One region of the Flavonifractor sp. An4 genome, then DNA from elsewhere that is predicted to be linked to it. Evidence: a T-box and tRNA genes for the amino acid it is inferred to sense, from the RefSeq annotation. Region 1 holds a T-box; the other regions hold tRNA genes.
The links. A T-box is a leader RNA that pairs with one kind of tRNA and senses whether it is charged. The one in region 1 lies ahead of B5F94_RS06390 (valine--tRNA ligase), so its partner is inferred to be a tRNA-Val.

Region 1 (3,238 bases):
CAGAGTCAATGCGCCCCAGTACAGGGAGAAGCGGAGGCAGATGTGCCGGCCCAGATGCAGAGGCAAATGGGAGTAATCCCAGAAGGATACCAGAAAGACTTTTTCATAAAAAAGACCCGCCAGAAGTTCTGCCGCCGTACAGATCAGAACTGCGGCGGGGAACAGCAGAAGCGGCTGGGCCCGTACACGCTCCGGCAGCAGGAGCAGACCCAGCGCGCCCAGCCCATAGACCGGGCAGGTGGGAAGAAGCAGGCGGCACTTCCGGTCCTGCTTGGATTCACCACTCAGCCGGGCATAGCCTACCTCGATGAGAAAGCCGACAAAGCTATAAATTAAAAAGATCCAAAACAGCGACATGGCATAGCCTCCTTTGCTTTTTAGTGTGGGCATAACCTGAGCAAAGGATACCTGTCAGTCTTTACACAGAGCCGGGCAGATTGAACGGCGTAGATGTCAAGGAGGAGTGGGAAAAAAGTAGGAAATTTGTCCATTCTGCTCTTGCCGGAACGGGGGGGAATATGATACGATAGAAAAAATTCAAAAGGGGAAATGAAGCGTCATGCGGCATTTGATCGACTTTGGAGACCTGTCAAGGGCGGAGTGGGATTCCCTGTACCAGCGGTGCAGTGATATTATGGACCACCCCGCCGATTTTATGGACGCCTGCCGGGGGCGGGTGATGGCCAGCCTGTTCTATGAGCCCTCTACCCGCACCAACTTTTCCTTCCAGACCGCCATGCTGCGGGTGGGCGGTACCGTGTTCGGCTTTGCCGATCCTAAATCTACCTCAACCGCCAAGGGCGAGACCCTGAAGGACACCATCAAGATGGTGTCCGGCTACGCCGATGTGGTGGTCATGCGTAACCCCAAGGAGGGCGCCGCCAAGGCTGCTTCTCTTTACTCTGATGTACCGGTGATCAACGCCGGAGACGGCGGCCATATGCACCCCACCCAGACCACCGCCGACCTGACCACCATCACCCGCCTGCGGGGCGGTGTGGACGGCCTGTCCGTGGGCCTGTGCGGTGACCTGAAGAACGGCCGTACCGTTCACTCCCTCATCAAGGCCCTGGCTAAGTTCAAGGGCATCAAGTTTTTCCTCATTGCTCCCCGTGAGCTGGCGGTGCCCGAATATATGCGGGCCTTCATGCGGGAGAATGATATGTGGTTTACTGAGGTCACCGGCCTGGAGGCCGTCATTCCCCAGCTGGATGTGCTCTATATGACCCGTATCCAGCGGGAGCGCTTTGTGGATCCCCTGGAGTACGAGCGCTGCAAGGGCATTTACGTCCTCACCCGCCGGAAGCTGGACCGGGCCCGGAAGAACCTGCTGGTGATGCATCCCCTGCCCCGTGTGGACGAGATCGCCATCGACGTGGACGACGATCCCCGGGCGGTCTACTTTGAGCAGGCCCGCTATGGTATGTATGCCCGTATGGCGCTGCTCACCGACCTGGCTAATCAGGACCGTATGAGCCCCGGCGCCGTGGAGATCGGCACCAAGCCGGTGTGCTCCAACCCCAACTGCATCACCCAGACCGAGCACTACCTGCCCCCCCTGGTGAAGCAGAACGGCGGCGTGGATTGCTGCGCTTACTGCGACAAGGAACTGCGGTAAGCCAGAGGCTTGACATTTTCCCGAAAAGTGCATATACTATGTCCCAAAGGCTAAGATGGGAAGGAGTACCCCCGCGAAAGGTACAGAGAGGGGCCGGTTTGGTGCAAGGCTCTCCGGCGGTGGGGGGAAGGTCGTCCCAGAGCTCTGCCCCTGAACCACAGTAGGGGGCGGCGGAATCCTCCCGTTACAGAGGCAATGAGTGTCCTCATTTGAGGAAATTCAGGTGGTACCGCGGACTAACAGGTTCGCCCTGAGCAACAGCTTGGGGCGAACCTTTTTTGCCCCGAAAAGGAGTGTAACAGATGAAGAAAGAACTTCCCAAGGTCTATGAACCCCAGGAGGTGGAGGGCCGCGTCTACGAGATGTGGGAGAAAAACGGCTGCTTTGAGGGCCACCGTGATCCCGATAAAAAGCCCTTCACCATCGTCATGCCGCCCCCCAACGTCACCGGCCAGCTCCACATGGGCCATGCCATGGACTCCACCCTCCAGGATATCCTGATCCGCTTCAAGCGGATGCAGGGCTACGCCGCCCTGTGGGTGCCCGGCACCGACCACGCCGGCATCGCCACCCAGATCAAGGTGGAGGAGGAGCTGCGCAAGAACGAGGGCCTGTCCCGCTACGACCTGGGCCGGGAGAAATTCCTGGAGCGGGTGTGGGACTGGAAGCACAAGTACGGCAACCGCATTGTGGAGCAGCAGAAGAAGCTGGGCGCCTCCTGCGACTGGTCCCGGGCCCGGTTTACCATGGACGAGGGCCTCAGTAAGGCTGTCCGCCATGTGTTTGTCTCCCTGTACAAGAAGGGCCTGATCTACAAGGGTTCCCGCATCATCAACTGGTGTCCCCACTGCGTTACCGCCCTGTCCGATGCCGAGGTGGAGTATCAGGACAAGCCGGGCAACTTCTGGCACATCCGCTATCCCATCCAGGGGGAGGAGGGCCGCTATGTTATCGTGGCCACCACCCGGCCCGAGACCATGCTGGGCGACACCGGCGTGGCGGTCAACCCCAACGACGAGCGGTACAAGGACATTGTGGGCAAAAAGTGCATTCTGCCCCTGGTGGGCCGTGAGATGCCCATCGTGGCCGACGAGTATGTGGACATGGAGTTCGGCACCGGCTGCGTGAAGATGACTCCCGCCCACGACCCCAACGACTTTGAGGTGGGCCTGCGGCAGAACCTGGAGACCATCCGTGTGCTGGACGACAACGGCAAGGTGGTGGAGGGCTACGGCCGCTACTCCGGCATGGACCGCTACGAGGCCCGGAAGGCCATTGTGGCCGACCTGGAGGAGCAGGGGTATCTGGTCAAGGTGGAGCCCCACCAGCACAACGTTGGTACCTGCTACCGCTGCCACAACGACGTGGAGCCTCTCATCTCCGCCCAGTGGTTTGTCAAGATGAAGCCCCTGGCCGAGGAGGCCCTGCGGGTGGTCAACGAGGGTGAGGTCAAGTTCGTCCCCGACCGCTTCTCCAAGATCTACACCAACTGGATGGAGAACGTCCACGACTGGTGTATCTCCCGCCAGCTGTGGTGGGGCCACCAGATCCCCGCCTGGACCTGCCAGGAGTGCGGCCACATCACCGTGTCCGAGGACGATCCCACCGAGTGCGAGCACT
Region 2 (3,238 bases), on a different contig from region 1:
TCAGAATTGTAGACTTATATTGTACCACTGTTGGCGGGAAAAGTCACCACCGGCGCCTCGGCCTGGCCCATCTTATGATTTTATTACATTTTTTCCGCCGGCTTGACGAAAATACGGCCGGACCGGTATAATCGAGACAAAAGGAGGGATGGCTATGGAGGCCAACATTCTGGTGGTGGACGACGAGCCCGAGATCGCCGATCTGGTGGAGGTCTATTTGCAGAGCGAGGGCTGCACCGTCTACAAGTGCAACACCGGCACACAGGCCCTGGCGGTGGTGAACAGCCGGTCGGTGGACCTGGCCATCCTGGACGTGATGCTCCCCGACATCAGCGGCTTTACCCTGTGCGGAGAGATCCGCAAGGACCACCATTTCCCGGTGCTCATGCTCACCGCCAAGGCGGAGGATATGGACAAGATCACCGGACTCACCATCGGGGCGGACGACTACATCACCAAGCCCTTCAACCCCCTGGAGCTGATGGCCCGGGTAAAGGCCCAGCTGCGCCGCTACACCCGCTACAACGAGGCGGACAAGGGGGACAGCCGGGATATTCTGGATTTCAACGGCCTGGTCATCAACCGGGCCACCCATGAGTGCACCTTGTACGACAAGGAACTCAACCTTACCCCCATCGAGTTCGACATCCTGTGGATGCTGGCGGAAAACCGGGGGCAGGTCATCTCGGCCGAGCGGCTCTTTGAGAGCGTGTGGGGGGAGAAGTATCTGGACCGGAACAACACCGTTATGGTCCACATCCGCCGCCTGCGGGAGAAAATGGGCGAGCCATCCCGGAATCCCAGATTCATTAAAACCGTGTGGGGTGTAGGCTACAAGATCGACTAAAGCTCTCGTCTGAAATTTTTTGAAAAAATTGCGAAAAAGCTGTTGACAAAATGGGACACTTCGGATATACTATCTCTTGCCCTGTTCGTCCGGGTGCAAATGGCGGCATAGCTCAGGTGGCTAGAGCATACGGTTCATACCCGTAGTGTCCCCGGTTCAAATCCAGGTGCCGCTACCAGACCCAAAAGACGGCACGTGCCGTCTTTTGGGGTCCCTTTTCCGAGCGTTCGGCCCGCTTGGGCAACATGGCCCGTTGGTCAAGTGGTTAAGACACCGCCCTTTCACGGCGGTAACACGAGTTCGAGTCTCGTACGGGTCACCAATATGGAGGCGTAGCTCAGCCGGTAGAGCACTTGCTTCACACGCAAGGGGTCACAGATTCGAGTTCTGTCGTCTCCACCAACAAAAAAGACATCCGTTTGGATGTCTTTTTTTGTTTTGTTTGCAGAAGTCCGTCCGCTTGACAAAGCGGGGATGCTCATGCTATAAAAATAATATCATATGACTGACGGATAATGTGGAGCCTACCACATGGAGTATGATAGTAAAAAGCCGACCGTCTGGGCGAGAGAAGCCCGGACTGCCGGCTTTTCTTTATGCAAAAAAGGAGGTATGGTTCCCTATGACACAGGGGAGGGTCCACTCCCTGGAATCCATGGGGCTGGTGGACGGCCCCGGCATCCGCACGGTGGTCTTTTTGCAGGGCTGCGCCCTGCGCTGCCGCTACTGTCACAACCCGGATACCTGGGCTGTGGACGGCCCGGCGGAGACGGTTACCCCCCGGCAGCTGGTGGAGCGGCTGGTCCGCTTCAAGCCCTATTACGGCAGCACCGGCGGAGTCACCTTCTCCGGCGGGGAGCCCTTGCTCCAGCCGGAGTTCCTGGCCCAATGCCTGGCGCTGTGCCATGAGGCGGGCATCCACACCTGCCTGGACACGGCGGGGTGCGGTCTGGGGGAGTACGGGGCCATCCTGGCCCACACCGACCTGACCCTGCTGGACGTGAAGCACTACACCCCGGAAGGCTGGCGGCAGGTTACCGGCGGCCCCATGGCGGCCTTTGACCGCTTCCTGGAGCAGGCCCAGCAGGCCGCCGTCCCCCTCTGGGTTCGCCATGTGGTGGTGCCCGGCCTCACCGACGGGGAGCCCCACCTTGCCGGGCTGGAGGCCTATCTGAAGGGGCTCAGGCACATCCGGCGGGTGGAGCTGCTGCCCTACCACACCCTGGGAGTCCACAAGTACGCGTCCCTGGGTTTGCCCTATCCTTTGGAGGGGGTGCCTCCTATGGACGGGGCGATCCTGGAGCACTGGAATGAACGCCTGAATCGCACCTGCGTTCAGGACTGAGAAAAGGAGTCGTCATATGAGCATTGATGTAAATTGCACCGCCTGGCAGGGGTTTTGCACCGGCGAGTGGCGGCATTTGGTGAACGTCCGTAATTTCATTCAGAAGAATTACACTCCGTATTCGGGAAATGGGGATTTTCTGGCCCCTGTTTCCACAAAAACGGCGGCAGTGTGGAAAAAAGCCGAGGCCCTCATCATCGAGGAGGTGAAGAAGGGCATCATCGATGTGGAGACAAACGCCGTCTCCGGCATCGACAACTTCGCCCCCGGCTACATCGATCAGGAGAACGAGGTCATTGTGGGCCTCCAGACCGACGCCCCCCTCAAGCGCATCGTCAACCCCTTCGGCGGCATCCGCAACGCCACCTCCGCCCTGGAGCAGTACGGCTACCAGCTCAACCCGGAGATCGAGCGCCACTTCCGCCTCTACCGCAAGACCCACAACGAGGGTGTGTTTGACGCCTACCCCAAGCGCACCCGCCTGGCCCGAACGGCGGGCCTGCTCACCGGCCTGCCCGACGCCTATGGCCGGGGCCGCATCGTGGGCGACTACCGCCGGGTGCCTCTGTACGGTACCGGCTTCCTCATCGAGGAGAAGCAGGCCGACCTGGACCGCATCGACGGCCCCATGACCGATGAGCGCATCCGCCTGCGGGAGGAGGTCCAGATGCAGATCCGTGCCCTGGAGCAAATGGCCTCCATGGCCGCCAAGTACGGCTGCGACATCACCCGCCCGGCGGAGAACGCCCATGAGGCGGTACAGAACCTGTATATGGCCTACCTGGCGGGCATCAAGGAGAACAACGGCGCCGCCACCTCTCTGGGCCGGGTGTCCACCTTCCTGGATATCTACATCCAGCGGGACCTGGATAACGGCGTGCTGGACGAGCAGGGGGCCCAGGAGCTTATCGACCAGTTCGTCATCAAGCTGCGGCTGGTGCGCCACCTGCGTACCCCGGAGTACAACGAGCTCTTCGGCGGCGACCCCACCTGGGTCACCGAGTCCATCGGCGGCATGGGAGTGGACGGCCGCACCCTGGTGACGA
Region 3 (3,238 bases), on a different contig from region 1:
CTGTCCGCCATACAGCTTTTTAGACTCGCTCATGCCTCCGGGAACAGGTCCAGACACAGCGAACCTTCTGAGTGGAAATAGGTATACTGACTGACCGGATAGCCTGCCTGCTCCAGCACAGCGGTCATAGCCTCCCCGTCCTGTACCAACTCCATCAGCTGAGCATATACCGCTTCATCTGCGGCCAGTACAGTAAGGCTTCCGCCAGTCTGAGAGGAGAAGATCCGGACCAGTTCTTCTGTGTTGAACTGCTCCAGCACCCAGCCGTTGCGGTAGTGGTAATTGCACGCCACCGCGGAACTGGGCGTCATCTCCGCGCCTCGCTCCGGCTCCGCAAAATGGGTAGAGGCCATACGCTCACTGGTAACTGCAAACCAGCTATAAGTATGTCCGTCCGGATGTGTCTCCTGGTCGTCCCATGTCACGTCGGTATAATATACCTCCCCATCCAGAACCACCTTTGTCCAGGCATGGGACTGGGCACCTGTTCCATTGTCAGCAGTACCCCGCACTGTCTCGGCCTGGATACCGGCCCGGCGCAGGAGGTACACGTAGGCCTGACTGTATCCGGAACACACACACCGTCCATTTACCAACGCACCGTACAGGTCCTGATCGCTGCCGTCGCTGCTGCTCTGATATACAATGTGATCACACAGCCAGTCATGCAGGCTCAGGGCAGTCTTATAGTCTCCCGCCCCTTCTGGAATGGCAGCCAGCGCCTGGGCCTCCGCTTGCTCCACCTGTTCCCGTCGGGCGGTCAGATCCGTATATTTCCAGTCAAATTCCACCTGATACTCCGTATCGCTGCCAACCAATTCGTAGCCTTCCAACCAGAAGAATTCCGGCTGACGCTGGAGCTGTTCCAGCACTTGCCCGATTTGCTCCATACTCATATCTTCCGCTGTAAAGTTCACTACCTGCTGCTGCCCGTCTACCTGCTCATAGAGATATTGGTAGAGGATACTCTCCGGATCTTCCTTCTCAGGGCGCTCTGTAACGACCACAGACGGCGTCTGAAGACTTGTCGTGACCTGAGGTAAGGGTAATTCTGTTTCAATCGGAGAGGCCGCTGTAGACCCTTCCTTGGGCGAGAGCAGCATCCGCACCAGCACCACACCTATGCCTATCACCAGAAACAAAACAATCAGCAGCACCACACCGGAGGCGCTCCGCCTGCGTCTCTTCGATCTTCTCTTTTTCTTCATATCCGCTCTTCCCCTCTCCACCATACTGTTGTTCTACATTTTTCTCATTATACCATATCATATGATATTTTCCAGTATATACAAAGAAGAAAACCGGTTACCTACCGATAACCGGTTCTCTTCTTGTCCAAACAATATAGATGCAAACTAAGACTAGCAGCCCAAGCAGTGAGCGGCGCATTTACGCCAAACATTTTGATTGCTCAAGAAATCAAAAAGAAAACCGACTATCTTTCGATAGTCGGTTTTTGGAGGCGACACCCAGATTCGAACTGGGGGTGGAGCTTTTGCAGAGCTCTGCCTTACCACTTGGCTATGTCGCCATATGGATAAAAGGAAGGGCGGACCTTCCTTTTATCATTTTTGGAGCAGGTGACGAGGCTCGAACTCGCTACCTCCACCTTGGCAAGGTGGCGCTCTACCAGATGAGCTACACCTGCATCTGTTTCCATCCTATGAAAAGAATGAAACACATATGCCTGAATTTTGAAGGTGCCCCTGGTGGATACCTTGCGGTATCCACCAGGAACGGTGGTGCCTCCGGCCGGAATCGAACCAGCGACACGGGGATTTTCAGTCCCCTGCTCTACCAACTGAGCTACAGAGGCAAATGGCGACGCGGAAGGGACTTGAACCCTCGACCTCCGGCGTGACAGGCCGGCGTTCTAACCAACTGAACTACCGCGCCAGACGGTAGGGGGTACGGGAGCTCCCAGAAAGGGAGTGGTGGGAACAACAGGGCTCGAACCTGTGACATCATGCTTGTAAGGCATGCGCTCTCCCAGCTGAGCTATGCTCCCTCGTTCTTCTTTCGCTTTCGTTTGGCTGTCGGGCTAAGCGACGAAAGTTATTATACAAGAACGACCCCCAGTTGTCAACAACTTTTTTCGATTTTTTTCAAAAAATCAAATCGAATTCAGAAGGCCTTGCAATTCCTCGCCTGTAAAGTCATAAACCTTGTCGCAAAACTGGCAGGTGAGCTCCGCTTTGCCCTGATCTTTGATGAGAGACTCCAGTTCTTCCCGGCCCATACTGATGAGGGCGCGGGTCACCCGCTCACGGCTGCAATAGCAGCGGTACTCCACCGGCTCCTCACTGAGGACCTCCAGGTCAAAGGCAGACAGAACACGCTCCACCAGGCTGCGGGCACTCTCACCGTTGCGCATAGCCTCGGTAACGGGGCCCACCTTGGCAATGCCCTCTTCAATAGCAGTAATAACGCTGTCGTCTGCACCAGGCAGCAGCTGAATCAGATAACCACCGGCGCACAGTACACTCTGATCCACGTCCACCAGCACACCTAGGGCGCAGGCGGAAGGGATCTGCTCACTTTCCGCAAAATAAGAAGTGATGTCCTCGGCGATCTCACCGGATACCAGAGGGATGGTACCCACATAGGGCTCCTTTATGTTCATGTCCTTGATGACAGTAAGGGAGCCGTCCTTGCCCACAGCAGAACCCACATCCAGCTTGGCAGGGCCCTTCAAAGGCAGGTCAACCAGGGGGTTGACCACATAGCCCCGTGCATTGCCGGCGCTGTCGGACACCACAGTGATGCCGCCCAGAGGTCCATCGCCCTTGATCCGCAGGGTAACAGAGCCGTTTTCCTCCTTCAGTTGGTTGCCCATCATGGAGGCGGCCATCAGGGAGCGGCCCAGAGCCGCAGTAGCCACCGGCAGGGTCTTATGGATCTGTCTGGCCCGCTCCACCATGGCCCGGGCGGAAATGGCCGAGGCCTTGACGGGAGCGTCCTTGGCCAGAACGCGAATGATCGAATCTGACATACGTTTAAAATTCCTTTCGTGCGGCGAAAAAGATGCGCTGTTCCCCCGGTCCGGGGCGGCGCATCTTCAGTTCGCCATATTGCTTGATCTGCCGAAAACCGGCCTGGCGCAGCATCTGCTCCAGCTCTTCCGGCTCATAGGCGTATTCCTCATGGACCTCCTCCATCCGGCTCCACAGTCCATTCTCCTCCCGGCAGAAGATATCGAAGCCGTAGGTACAGATACGCCGGCGGGGCGAGTATTCCG

Region 2: it encodes a tRNA-Val, which carries the amino acid that the T-box ahead of B5F94_RS06390 (valine--tRNA ligase) is inferred to sense. The anticodon was not compared.
Region 3: it encodes a tRNA-Val, which carries the amino acid that the T-box ahead of B5F94_RS06390 (valine--tRNA ligase) is inferred to sense. The anticodon was not compared.

Annotation. Positions count from the first base shown of each region.
Region 1 is NZ_NFIL01000010.1:29,856-33,093, forward strand. Features, by position in the region: gene B5F94_RS06380 (putative ABC transporter permease) at 1-357, opposite strand, end outside; gene pyrB (aspartate carbamoyltransferase) at 560-1,618, shown strand; T-box leader at 1,662-1,874, shown strand; gene B5F94_RS06390 (valine--tRNA ligase) at 1,921-3,238, shown strand, end outside.
Region 2 is NZ_NFIL01000025.1:30,527-33,764, forward strand. Features, by position in the region: gene vanR (VanR-ABDEGLN family response regulator transcription factor) at 155-847, shown strand; tRNA gene B5F94_RS11310 (tRNA-Met) at 949-1,025, shown strand; tRNA gene B5F94_RS11315 (tRNA-Glu) at 1,095-1,169, shown strand; tRNA gene B5F94_RS11320 (tRNA-Val) at 1,174-1,249, shown strand; ZMP/ZTP riboswitch at 1,339-1,420, shown strand; gene pflA (pyruvate formate-lyase-activating protein) at 1,470-2,192, shown strand; gene pflB (formate C-acetyltransferase) at 2,209-3,238, shown strand, end outside.
Region 3 is NZ_NFIL01000001.1:244,998-248,235, forward strand. Features, by position in the region: gene B5F94_RS01050 (transglutaminase domain-containing protein) at 30-1,208, opposite strand; tRNA gene B5F94_RS01055 (tRNA-Cys) at 1,458-1,531, opposite strand; tRNA gene B5F94_RS01060 (tRNA-Gly) at 1,573-1,648, opposite strand; tRNA gene B5F94_RS01065 (tRNA-Phe) at 1,741-1,816, opposite strand; tRNA gene B5F94_RS01070 (tRNA-Asp) at 1,820-1,896, opposite strand; tRNA gene B5F94_RS01075 (tRNA-Val) at 1,933-2,008, opposite strand; gene hslO (Hsp33 family molecular chaperone HslO) at 2,114-2,992, opposite strand; gene B5F94_RS01085 (class I SAM-dependent DNA methyltransferase) at 2,997-3,238, opposite strand, start outside.